DNA from 2 places in the Secundilactobacillus malefermentans genome. Region 2 is predicted to be linked to the other one. Evidence: a T-box and tRNA genes for the amino acid it is inferred to sense, from the RefSeq annotation. Region 2 holds a T-box; the other holds one or more tRNA genes.
What was found. The T-box of region 2 lies ahead of tyrS (tyrosine--tRNA ligase). A T-box ahead of a tRNA ligase gene usually reads a tRNA of that ligase, here a tRNA-Tyr.
Positions count from the first base shown of each region.

Region 1: it encodes a tRNA-Tyr, which carries the amino acid that the T-box ahead of tyrS (tyrosine--tRNA ligase) is inferred to sense. The anticodon was not compared.

Region 1 is NZ_CP042371.1:1,770,131-1,776,569, reverse strand. Features, by position in the region: partial or broken gene FGL90_RS08735 (DNA/RNA non-specific endonuclease) at 1-107, shown strand, start outside; gene FGL90_RS08730 (hypothetical protein) at 134-550, shown strand; tRNA gene FGL90_RS08725 (tRNA-Leu) at 1,057-1,141, opposite strand; tRNA gene FGL90_RS08720 (tRNA-Cys) at 1,164-1,234, opposite strand; tRNA gene FGL90_RS08715 (tRNA-Gln) at 1,260-1,331, opposite strand; tRNA gene FGL90_RS08710 (tRNA-His) at 1,338-1,412, opposite strand; tRNA gene FGL90_RS08705 (tRNA-Trp) at 1,427-1,497, opposite strand; tRNA gene FGL90_RS08700 (tRNA-Tyr) at 1,499-1,584, opposite strand; tRNA gene FGL90_RS08695 (tRNA-Phe) at 1,589-1,661, opposite strand; tRNA gene FGL90_RS08690 (tRNA-Asp) at 1,709-1,782, opposite strand; tRNA gene FGL90_RS08685 (tRNA-Val) at 1,806-1,878, opposite strand; tRNA gene FGL90_RS08680 (tRNA-Glu) at 1,883-1,954, opposite strand; tRNA gene FGL90_RS08675 (tRNA-Ser) at 1,970-2,061, opposite strand; rRNA gene rrf (5S ribosomal RNA) at 2,138-2,254, opposite strand; rRNA gene FGL90_RS08665 (23S ribosomal RNA) at 2,316-5,234, opposite strand; tRNA gene FGL90_RS08660 (tRNA-Ala) at 5,411-5,483, opposite strand; tRNA gene FGL90_RS08655 (tRNA-Ile) at 5,510-5,583, opposite strand; rRNA gene FGL90_RS08650 (16S ribosomal RNA) at 5,671-6,439, opposite strand, start outside.
Region 2 is NZ_CP042371.1:1,388,210-1,394,648, reverse strand. Features, by position in the region: rRNA gene FGL90_RS06715 (23S ribosomal RNA) at 1-365, opposite strand, end outside; rRNA gene FGL90_RS06710 (16S ribosomal RNA) at 588-2,153, opposite strand; gene tyrS (tyrosine--tRNA ligase) at 2,483-3,739, opposite strand; T-box leader at 3,786-3,990, opposite strand; gene FGL90_RS06700 (SDR family NAD(P)-dependent oxidoreductase) at 4,021-4,683, opposite strand; gene FGL90_RS06695 (GNAT family N-acetyltransferase) at 4,801-5,313, shown strand; gene FGL90_RS06690 (hypothetical protein) at 5,404-6,159, opposite strand; gene FGL90_RS06685 (IS3 family transposase) at 6,392-6,439, opposite strand, start outside.

The DNA.
Region 1 (6,439 bases), 380 kb from region 2:
ACTCGGAAGTTACAACTCCAGGAAACTATCAATATGAAAGCGAGTCTCAAGCTTCTGCAGATGGAGCCTCAAGAGCTTCTAGAGGAAATCAATACGCAAGACCATAAAAATATTTTACTTTGGAGAAAATAAAATGAAATTAAAAAATATCGTTATCGCTAGTGTGACCACCCTGTCATTTGGCGCAGCACTGACGATGACAAGCAAGAGTGTAAGTGCGTACTCATCGTATAAAAGCATCCCCACTGCCATCCGTGGATACTACATTTCAAAGCCCGGCAATGATTCTTTGAAAATAACTAAGCATGCGATTGTCTCCGGATCACCATTAGCTGATTCATACTTTTATCGCGTTACCAAAGTTAATCGTAGTGGCCATAATTATCACGTTCATGCTCACATTACGTTGGGAAATACGACATACTTTACTATGAAGCTAAGCCACTACAAGAAAAACAAAATTTATTCTGCCGGCTACACTTATACAAAAACCAGCAAAGCTAAGTATCACTATTTCTTAAATCACTTTAATCACGCATACGGATACTAGTACCACCCTCCCACACCGGTCAGCAGGTTCAACTCCTGCAGTGGGAATTAAAATAAATATTAAAATAGATTCTTATGGAGTACGATCAAGTACTGAACCTCTTACGGAAAGTACTAAAGAAATACTTGTTCAATCCAATTACTCATGTTGTCGTCAGAAGATGAGCAGTATATCCACTTATTTTCTTAAAACCAATGATAAAAGAAAAGCCTTGGACTCTATAAAGTATTCTGGGGACAGTGAAACAATAGCATGTGGTATGTAAAACTACTCGTAAGTACAATAGATAATCTTTTTTCTCTGTATGTGCACCATTTAGTGCACCAAAATTTTACATCAATTCCTTTTAATTCCATATATTTGTGTTTTATGGATAAACATACTAAATAAGAAAATGAATAAATGTATTATTATTAGGCTAAAAACGCCGATTTATCAGTACTTTAGACCACAAAAAAAGAACCAAGAATAAAATTCTCAGTTCTCATACATAAATATAACACCTATACCGGAGGTGGGGTTCGAACCCACACGTCCTCAACGGACACTGGATTTTGAGTCCAGCGCGTCTGCCAGTTCCGCCACTCCGGCATATTCCCATTTAATTGGGCAAAGGCGGTAATCGGATTCGAACCGACGATGAAGGTTTTGCAGACCTCTGCCTTACCACTTGGCTATACCGCCATGTTATAAAATTGATCGAATCCAACTGGGTTAGCTGGATTCGAACCAGCGCATGACGGAGTCAAAGTCCGTTGCCTTACCACTTGGCTATAACCCAATCAAGGGCGGTATGTGGGACTCGAACCCACGCATGCCGGAACCACAATCCGGTGTGTTAACCAAACTTCACCAATACCGCCATAACATCATTAACAGGGATAGTAGGAGTTGAACCCACACCGACGGTTTTGGAGACCGTAGTTCTACCATTAAACTATATCCCTATGGTGGATGGGAGTGGATTCGAACCACCGAACCCGAAGGAGCGGATTTACAGTCCGCCGCGTTTAGCCAGACTTCGCTACCCATCCATAATGGCGCGGGACGGAATCGAACCGCCGACACACGGAGCTTCAATCCGTTGCTCTACCAACTGAGCTACCGAGCCATTTACCTAATAAGATGTTAAGTATTAAATTAATAACAACATAACAACGGTCCGTACGAGACTCGAACTCGTGATCTCCTGCGTGACAGGCAGGCGTCCTAACCAGCTAGACCAACGGACCATAACCATTATTATATCATTGAATGGAGGATACAGGGCTCGAACCTGTGACCCTCTGCTTGTAAGGCAGACGCTCTCCCAACTGAGCTAATCCTCCAAGATGACCCGTATGGGACTCGAACCCATGTTACCGCCGTGAAAGGGCGGTGTCTTAACCGCTTGACCAACGGGTCATATTTGTTTGTAAACGGAGAGTGAGGGATTCGAACCCTCGAAACAGGTTTTTGCCCGTTTACACCATTTCCAATGGTGCTCCTTCGGCCAGCTCGGACAACTCTCCATCTAACTTCCGATAGGAGGATTCGAACCTCCTTTGTTTAAACAACTTTCACCATCTAGAAATATCGGAATAAATTGCGTGGCAACGTCCTACCCTTGCAGGGGGCGATCCCCCAACTACTCTCGGCGTGCTAAAGCTTAACTTCTGTGTTCGGCATGGGAACAGGTGTATCCTTTAGGCTATCGCCACCACACTATTGAGAACTTGAGCTCTCAAAACTAGATAATATCAATTCCTTCAGAGAACACCACTCTGTGGTTAAGTCCTCGACCGATTAGTACTGGTCCGCTCCATGCATCGCTGCACTTCCACTCCCAGCCTATCTACCTGATCATCTCTCAGGGGTCTTACTTCCTTAATGGAATGGGAAATCTCATCTCGAGGTGAGTTTCACACTTAGATGCTTTCAGCGTTTATCTCATCCATACATAGCTACCCAGCGATGCTCCTGGCGGAACAACTGGTACACCAGCGGTATGTCCATTCCGGTCCTCTCGTACTAGGAACAGATCCTCTCAAATTTCCTACGCCCGCGACGGATAGGGACCGAACTGTCTCACGACGTTCTGAACCCAGCTCGCGTACCGCTTTAATGGGCGAACAGCCCAACCCTTGGGACCGACTACAGCCCCAGGATGCGATGAGCCGACATCGAGGTGCCAAACCTCCCCGTCGATGTGGACTCTTGGGGGAGATAAGCCTGTTATCCCCAGGGTAGCTTTTATCCGTTGAGCGATGGCCCTTCCATACGGTACCACCGGATCACTAAGCCCGACTTTCGTCCCTGCTCGACTTGTCTGTCTCGCAGTCAAGCTCCCTTCTGCCTTTACACTCTATGAATGATTTCCAACCATTCTGAGGGAACCTTTGGGCGCCTCCGTTACTCTTTAGGAGGCGACCGCCCCAGTCAAACTACCCACCTGACACTGTCTCCCACCACGATTAGTGGTGCGGGTTAGAGTGTTCACACAGCCAGGGTCGTATCCCACCAGCGCCTCTGCCGAAACTAGCGTTCCGGCCTCTACGGCTCCGACCTATCCTGTACAAGCTGTGCCAACACCCAATATCAAGCTATAGTAAAGCTCCATGGGGTCTTTCCGTCCTGTCGCGGGTAACCTGCATCTTCACAGGTACTTTAATTTCACCGAGTCTCTCGTTGAGACAGTGCCCAGATCGTTACGCCTTTCGTGCGGGTCGGAACTTACCCGACAAGGAATTTCGCTACCTTAGGACCGTTATAGTTACGGCCGCCGTTTACTGGGGCTTCATTTCTGGGCTTCGCCGAAGCTAACTCATCCACTTAACCTTCCAGCACCGGGCAGGCGTCAGCCCCTATACGTCATCTTACGATTTTGCAGAAACCTGTGTTTTTGATAAACAGTCGCCTGGGCCTATTCACTGCGGCTACACTTGCGTGCAGCACCCCTTCTCCCGAAGTTACGGGGTCATTTTGCCGAGTTCCTTAACGAGAGTTCACTCGCTCACCTTAGGATTCTCTCCTCGACTACCTGTGTCGGTTTGCGGTACGGGTAGTTAAACATTCACTAGAAGCTTTTCTCGGCAGCGTGACATCAGGTGCTTCCCTACTTAATTCGGTCCTCATCACAACTTGTCTACTCGGTCACCAGCATTTGACTGCTAACCAGACTCGTTGCTTGAACATTCTTATCCAACTGAATGCTCACCTTAGCCTTCTGCGTCCCTCCATCGTTCAAACACGTTTAACTAGTACAGGAATCTCAACCTGTTATCCATCGTCTACGCCTCTCGGCCTCGACTTAGGTCCCGACTAACCCTGGGAGGACGAGCCTTCCCCAGGAAACCTTAGTCATTCGGTGGACCAGATTCTCACTGGTCTTTCGCTACTCATACCGGCATTCTCACTTCTAAGCGCTCCACTAGTCCTTACGATCTAGCTTCTCTGCCCTTAGAACGCTCTCCTATCACACAACCTTACGGTTGTATCCACAATTTCGGTAGTATACTTAGCCCCGGTACATTTTCGGCGCAAAATCACTCGGCTAGTGAGCTATTACGCACTCTTTAAATGGTGGCTGCTTCTGAGCCAACATCCTAGCTGTCTATGCAACTTCACCGCCTTTTCCACTTAGCATACATTTAGGGACCTTAATTGGTGGTCTGGGCTGTTCCCCTTTCGACGATGGATCTTATCACTCACCGTCTGACTCCTGGATATAAATCTATGGCATTCGGAGTTTATCTGAATTCAGTAACCCATGACGGGCCCCTAGTCCAAACAGTGGCTCTACCTCCACGATTCTTTACTCCAAGGCTAGCCCTAAAGCTATTTCGGAGAGAACCAGCTATCTCCAAGTTCGTTTGGAATTTCACCGCTACCCACACCTCATCCCAGCACTTTTCAACGTACACGGGTTCGGCCCTCCAGCGCGTTTTACCGCACCTTCAGCCTGGACATGGGTAGGTCACCTGGTTTCGGGTCTACATCTACATACTGAAACGCCCGTTTCAGACTCGCTTTCGCTACGGCTCCGTCTCTTCGACTTAACCTTGCATGTAAACGTAACTCGCCGGTTCATTCTACAAAAGGCACGCTATCACCCATTAACGGGCTCTAACTAATTGTAGGCACATGGTTTCAGGAACTATTTCACTCCCCTTCCGGGGTGCTTTTCACCTTTCCCTCACGGTACTGGTTTACTATCGGTCACTAGGGAGTATTTAGCCTTGGGAGATGGTCCTCCCGGATTCCGACGGAATTTCACGTGTTCCGCCGTACTCAGGATCCTGAACTGAGGGCTCTCGATTTCGCTTACTGGACTTTCACCATCTGCGGTTAGGCTTCCCAACCTATTCAACTATCGAAAGCTTTGGTAACTCAAATGTTCAGTCCTACAACCCCAACAAGCAAGCTCGTTGGTTTGGGCTGTTCCCCGTTCGCTCGCCGCTACTTAGGGAATCGATTTTTCTTTCTATTCCTGTGGGTACTTAGATGTTTCAGTTCCCCACGTCTGCCGTTACTTGAGTATGTATTCCCCAGGCAACAATCATCGACTAAGATGATTGGGTTTCCCCATTCGGAAATCTCCGGATCAAAGCTTACGTACAGCTCCCCGAAGCATATCGGTGTTAGTCCCGTCCTTCATCGGCTCCTAGTGCCAAGGCATTCACCATGCGCCCTTCATAACTTAACCTAGCTATCACTTCGTGATAACGGTTAATTGAGTATGTTACGCGATATAAACTTGTTTCAAAACTCAAAAAATACGCGGTGTTCTCGGCTTTAATTAATTTATTACAATAAAATTAAAGGAAAAAATTGATATTATCTAGTTTTCAAAGATCAAATTCCTTGACCCATTAGGGTCAATGGAGAATAGCGGGATCGAACCGCTGACCCCCTGCTTGCAAAGCAGGTGCTCTCCCATCTGAGCTAATTCCCCATATTAACATGTTTTCGCATGTCGAGTGGGCCTGAATGGACTCGAACCATCGACCTCACGCTTATCAGGCGTGCGCTCTCACCAACTGAGCTACAGGCCCAAATAGCTGTTCTCACATTTTTGAGAGTAAACCCCTCAAAACTAAACAAAGTTTCGACTTATGTGCAACCTTCCGTATTATCCTTAGAAAGGAGGTGATCCAGCCGCAGGTTCTCCTACGGCTACCTTGTTACGACTTCACCCTAATCATCTGTCCCACCTTAGGCGGCTGGCTCCCGAAGGTTACCGAACCGACTTTGGGTGTTACAAACTCTCATGGTGTGACGGGCGGTGTGTACAAGGCCCGGGAACGTATTCACCGCGGCATGCTGATCCGCGATTACTAGCGATTCCAACTTCGTGTAGGCGAGTTGCAGCCTACAGTCCGAACTGAGAACGGCTTTAAGAGATTAGCTTACCCTCGCGAGTTCGCGACTCGTTGTACCGTCCATTGTAGCACGTGTGTAGCCCAGGTCATAAGGGGCATGATGATTTGACGTCATCCCCACCTTCCTCCGGTTTATCACCGGCAGTCTCACCAGAGTGCCCAACTTAATGCTGGCAACTGATAATAAGGGTTGCGCTCGTTGCGGGACTTAACCCAACATCTCACGACACGAGCTGACGACAACCATGCACCACCTGTCATTCTGTCCCCGAAGGGAACGCCTAATCTCTTAGGTTGGCAGAAGATGTCAAGACCTGGTAAGGTTCTTCGCGTAGCTTCGAATTAAACCACATGCTCCACCGCTTGTGCGGGCCCCCGTCAATTCCTTTGAGTTTCAACCTTGCGGTCGTACTCCCCAGGCGGAATGCTTAATGCGTTAGCTGCAGCACTGAAGGGCGGAAACCCTCCAACACTTAGCATTCATCGTTTACGGCATGGACTACCAGGGTATCTAATCCTGTTCGCTACC
Region 2 (6,439 bases):
TCTGCGGTTAGGCTTCCCAACCTATTCAACTATCGAAAGCTTTGGTAACTCAAATGTTCAGTCCTACAACCCCAACAAGCAAGCTCGTTGGTTTGGGCTGTTCCCCGTTCGCTCGCCGCTACTTAGGGAATCGATTTTTCTTTCTATTCCTGTGGGTACTTAGATGTTTCAGTTCCCCACGTCTGCCGTTACTTGAGTATGTATTCCCCAAGCAACAATCATCGACTAAGATGATTGGGTTTCCCCATTCGGAAATCTCCGGATCAAAGCTTACGTACAGCTCCCCGAAGCATATCGGTGTTAGTCCCGTCCTTCATCGGCTCCTAGTGCCAAGGCATTCACCATGCGCCCTTCATAACTTAACCTAGCTATCACTTCGTGATAACGGTTAATTGAGTATGTTACGCGATATAAACTTGTTTCAAAACTCAAAAAATACGCGGTGTTCTCGGCTTTAATTAATTTATTACAATAAAATTAAAGGAAAAAATTGATATTATCTAGTTTTCAAAGATCAAATTTGAGAGTAAACCCCTCAAAACTAAACAAAGTTTCGACTTATGTGCAACCTTCCGTATTATCCTTAGAAAGGAGGTGATCCAGCCGCAGGTTCTCCTACGGCTACCTTGTTACGACTTCACCCTAATCATCTGTCCCACCTTAGGCGGCTGGCTCCCGAAGGTTACCGAACCGACTTTGGGTGTTACAAACTCTCATGGTGTGACGGGCGGTGTGTACAAGGCCCGGGAACGTATTCACCGCGGCATGCTGATCCGCGATTACTAGCGATTCCAACTTCGTGTAGGCGAGTTGCAGCCTACAGTCCGAACTGAGAACGGCTTTAAGAGATTAGCTTACCCTCGCGAGTTCGCGACTCGTTGTACCGTCCATTGTAGCACGTGTGTAGCCCAGGTCATAAGGGGCATGATGATTTGACGTCATCCCCACCTTCCTCCGGTTTATCACCGGCAGTCTCACCAGAGTGCCCAACTTAATGCTGGCAACTGATAATAAGGGTTGCGCTCGTTGCGGGACTTAACCCAACATCTCACGACACGAGCTGACGACAACCATGCACCACCTGTCATTCTGTCCCCGAAGGGAACGCCTAATCTCTTAGGTTGGCAGAAGATGTCAAGACCTGGTAAGGTTCTTCGCGTAGCTTCGAATTAAACCACATGCTCCACCGCTTGTGCGGGCCCCCGTCAATTCCTTTGAGTTTCAACCTTGCGGTCGTACTCCCCAGGCGGAATGCTTAATGCGTTAGCTGCAGCACTGAAGGGCGGAAACCCTCCAACACTTAGCATTCATCGTTTACGGCATGGACTACCAGGGTATCTAATCCTGTTCGCTACCCATGCTTTCGAGTCTCAGCGTCAGTTACAGACCAGACAGCCGCCTTCGCCACTGGTGTTCTTCCATATATCTACGCATTTCACCGCTACACATGGAGTTCCACTGTCCTTTTCTGCACTCAAGTTTATCAGTTTCCAATGCACTTCTTCGGTTGAGCCGAAGGCTTTCACATCAGACTTAACAAACCGCCTGCACTCTCTTTACGCCCAATAAATCCGGATAACGCTTGCCACCTACGTATTACCGCGGCTGCTGGCACGTAGTTAGCCGTGGCTTTCTGGTTGGATACCGTCACAACGTGAACAGTTACTCTCACGTTCGTTCTTCTCCAACAACAGAGTTTTACGAGCCGAAACCCTTCTTCACTCACGCGGCGTTGCTCCATCAGACTTTCGTCCATTGTGGAAGATTCCCTACTGCTGCCTCCCGTAGGAGTTTGGGCCGTGTCTCAGTCCCAATGTGGCCGATTACCCTCTCAGGTCGGCTATGCATCATTGCCTTGGTAAACCATTACTCTACCAACTAGCTAATGCACCGCGGGTCTATCCAAAAGTGATAGCCGAAACCATCTTTCAAACGAAAATCATGCGATTTTCGTTGTTATACGGTATTAGCACCTGTTTCCAAATGTTATCCCCTACTTTTGGGCAAGTTACCCACGTGTTACTCACCAGTTCGCCACTCATCCAATGTTAATTATCAGTGCAAGCACTTCAAATCAACGGGATGCGTTCGACTTGCATGTATTAGGCACGCCGCCAGCGTTCATCCTGAGCCAGGATCAAACTCTCATTTTAAAATGATAAGCTTTAGCTCATTATTTGTTTTTGTTGCTTACGAATTGACTTCGTTTGTTACATTTTGGATCCAACCTCGATGGGTTGAATCGCCCTGCACATTTGATTCGTCGAAACTTTGTTCAGTTTTCAAAGGTCTACATCGTGTCCGTTAGGACAACTTCTTAATACTATCACTTCCAAAACATCATGTCAACAACTAATTTTTCTGGTTGTTTAAATGATAATTGGCGATACGCAACAGCGCATTAACAAATATACCAACAATACTGTTTGGAGTCAACACTTTTTAAAAAAAATATCCTCTTCCGAAATGGAAGAGGATACCCCTATTTAATACGAGCTAAGAAATAGCGCTTTTTACCTTTACGAACAACAACAAACTTCCCATCAAAATGGGTAGCTGGATTAATCTCTGCATCTGTATCCTGGACCTTCTCACCATTAATTCTAACGGCTCCGTTTGTGACGTCTTCTCTTGCTTGGCGACGAGATGGTTCAATCTTTGTAACGTCGACCAACCATTCAACGATGTTTTTCTTTTCATTAGTCACGTCAACTGAAGGCATATTCTTGAATCCTTGTTCTATTTCATTTGCCGTAAGATCTGCAACATTGCCAGAGAAAAGAGCTTTGGTGATGTTTTCCGCCTCTTTAACGGCATCTTTTCCGTGAACGAATTCTGTTACCTCTTCAGCTAGGCGGCGTTGTGCTTCCCTTTTTTCAGGAGCGGTCTTAACCTTATCTGACAAGTCATTAATTTCATCCTCGGAAAGGAACGTAAAGTACTTGAGGTATTTCACAACATCCCGGTCATCCTGATTAATCCAGAATTGGTAGAACTCATATGGTGAAGTTTTCTCAGGATCAAGCCAAACAGCACCACCCTCAGTTTTTCCAAATTTGGTTCCGTCTGCTTTTAACATTAATGGAATCGTGAGTCCATATGCCTTGGCATCCGCTCCCTTTATCTTATGAATGAGATCAATCCCTGCAGTAATATTACCCCATTGATCAGCGCCACCAATTTGGACTTGTACATCTTCATTTTCAAATAAATGTAGAAAGTCAATTGACTGTAGAATCTGGTACGTAAATTCAGTATATGAGATTCCTACTTCAAGCCTTGATGCAACAACTTCCTTGTTCAACATCGTATTCACGTTAAACAGCTTACCGTAATCCCTCAAGAAATCCAAAAGAGATAGCTTAGAAGTCCAATCGTAGTTGTTAACAATTTTAAATGACCCGTCCTGGCCAAATAGCTTTTCCATCTGACCAGAGATTTTCCGAGCATTGTCTTCAACAACGTCCATTGTCTGTAACTTACGCTCAGCCTTCTTGCCACTTGGGTCACCTATTGATCCCGTTGCGCCACCAATAACAATATATGGGCGATGGCCCGCCAACTGGAATCGTTTGAGAATCATAAAGGGAATTAAGTGCCCGATGTGCATTGAGTCTCCGGTAGGATCAATCCCAACGTACAGTCCAACCTTCTTCTCATCAACTAAATCATTTAATCCTTTTTCATCTGTTTGCTGATTAATGGCATCCCGCCATTTTAATTCATCAATAATATTCATTCCATTTCCTCCTTATAAAATAAAAAAATCCCCAATGGCAAATACCATTAGGGACGAAATTAATTTCCGCGTTACCACCCAAGTTATTTTTGGAATTCCAAAAATCTCTCAAGCATCGATAACGGAATGACCCGCTAAAACTTAGTAGCTCCATCAGCGTAATTCGTAAGTCGAGTCGCTTAGCTCACAGCACCCGCTAAGTTTCTTCATCGTTGCTCGACATTACTACTTCACTGCTTCATTGCTTATGACGTTAATCATACAAATCCATCCCTCAAAAGTCAACGATTCTCACGACTAGTTTCTAAAATAAGTTCATTTGGGATAATCTGCTTCGTTAAAATCGGCAAACAAAGCGAACTTACGTCACCTAATTTTGATTTATCATTTGAATCATGATGAATTCCGACAATTAAGATCGATTTATTCCTCAATAGTTTATTTTCATTTAAGTCATAGGTTAAATCCGTTAACGCAACTTCCGCATCTAAAAATCTGGCGACCTTAGGATGACGTCTATCTAACTTTGACTGCACCATGTTAATAATATGACCATTCTCACTCAGAAACGGGGACACCTTTTTTGTGAGCATATAGCTGCCCCGAGGAACCGTATGGAAAACCGCATCCACGCTGCCCCAAAAATTTTGCACAACTTCAACCAGTTGGGTCGCATTTTCCACGGAACTCCAATCACCTTCCGAAATAATCACGCGCCCACCTGCTTCATCAATCCTAAATGCAACTTCAAACGCCATCAATGGTTCCCGATTATGCATGAACAAAACTTCAGCGCCTTCGCGGGCAACTAGGATTGCAAGTAAGGCACCAATTCCTTCTGCATCATTGGTAATGACGATCTTCTTGTTGGTCAAACGGTCTTGCTGATCATATAACCGCACCAGCTTATCAATTTCATTAAATTGGTTTCTAACTGTTTTCATCTTATTCACCTCTCAGTTCCACTTTTTCTTTTATAATATAGTAGAAAAGTGTCCATTCTATTGCTTAAGAATGAATAATTTATGAACCTTTTTAAACTAGACTTTGAGGTGATTATCATGATTCAAATCCGACGTGCTTCAATCGCTGATGTAGATGAACTCCTATCAATCAGTCAATTAACCTTTGTCCAAACTTTTGGTCCTCACAACACTGAGCAAGCTATCAAAACCTACCTAACCCAAAATTTAACCCTTGAAAAACTGGCAACCGAACTTGTCGATCCCCGTGCGCAATTTTTCGTTGCTATCGATAATGGCCAAATGGTGGGATATCTAAAGGTTAATGAATTTGGTAGCCAAACTGAAAGCGGCCTCTCCAACTCTCTCGAAGTTCAGCGGATTTACGTTTTAAAAAAAGATCAATCAAAAAAAGTTGGCCAAGAACTCATGAAGTTAGCAATCAAGATTGCGCATGAGTTAAAGGTCAACTATGTTTGGCTGGGTGTCTGGGAAAACAACACTAAAGCAATTATCTTTTATGAACGGTTTGGTTTCAGAAAATTTGCCATCCACACTTTTCATATGGGCACCCATCCCCAAAACGATTTACTAATGAAACTCATTATGTAGTAGAAAATAAAAAAGCCGTATAATACGGCCACCCCAGATTTTATCTATTTAATTCGCTTCCCTGCTGTTTCCAAACTAGCTGTGACCAATCTATGAATCAATCCCTCCGACCAATTTTTCTAAAAACTGTAAGCTGCTATCCCGATAGGCATCAAAAATTCGTCGAAAATTCTCAATGGTTGGCAACTCACTTACCCATTTAACAGAAGTAACATTTTGATTCTCAGTCAGAATTTGATTGACCGGCGCCCTCATTTCACTATAGACAACGATTGCTGGACAAAATTTAGAATCAAAAGTACGAATAGATTTAATTTGCATCCTATTATGCATCATATAACTAAACGCATCTAAATTAATATTTTCAAGCTGTGTATCCATAAAAATGGTTGCTGTCTGTCCAAGCGTCTCCAAAACGGAAATGACTGCATAAAACAACATTGCTATCTTATTAACTCGATTGCCACTCACAACTTCCAAATTAGACTCGAGCAGAACTTTCGCAGCTGCTGCCCTAAGCTCAACGAAATTACCTGGTTTTTCACCGACCATAAATCGATCGAGATAAGTCGAACTTGTCACCGGAAAATCTCCGAAGAACATGATCATTAGCATATAGCCGATAACCCGTAACTCAAGTTTGCCTAAATAGGGTCTATCCGAATCCGTAACCTCATCTTCATGCCAAATTGCTCGCCAAGCGGGACTCTTATGCATGCCATTGAGTAATTTAACAATTTCATGATACGGCATTCGACTAATAAACTCTGGCCCATATTTCATCACAAACTTTAACGTATTCGTCTGCGTTAATGCCTCTTGTCCAGATAGGCTGTAGTTTCCCATTAGATACTGCGTCAAAATCGACGTACCAGAAGTGAAGTTTAAATCCATAAGTTCGACGAAGATATCGCCCCTTAAAAAATTATATCCTTGAGAAAGTCTAATCAACATAATGGATTGAAGTCAATATTTGAGACAGATTTTAAGAGACATTCAGAACCGCGTTTACCTTCCACAGCTCAAATAAATCATTAATCGCGATTAATAACTTATTTGAACCCTGGAAAGCATTAAATCAGGCGGCCATTTGGCTCGTAAGTGTTGCAATTTCAACTTGTAAGGG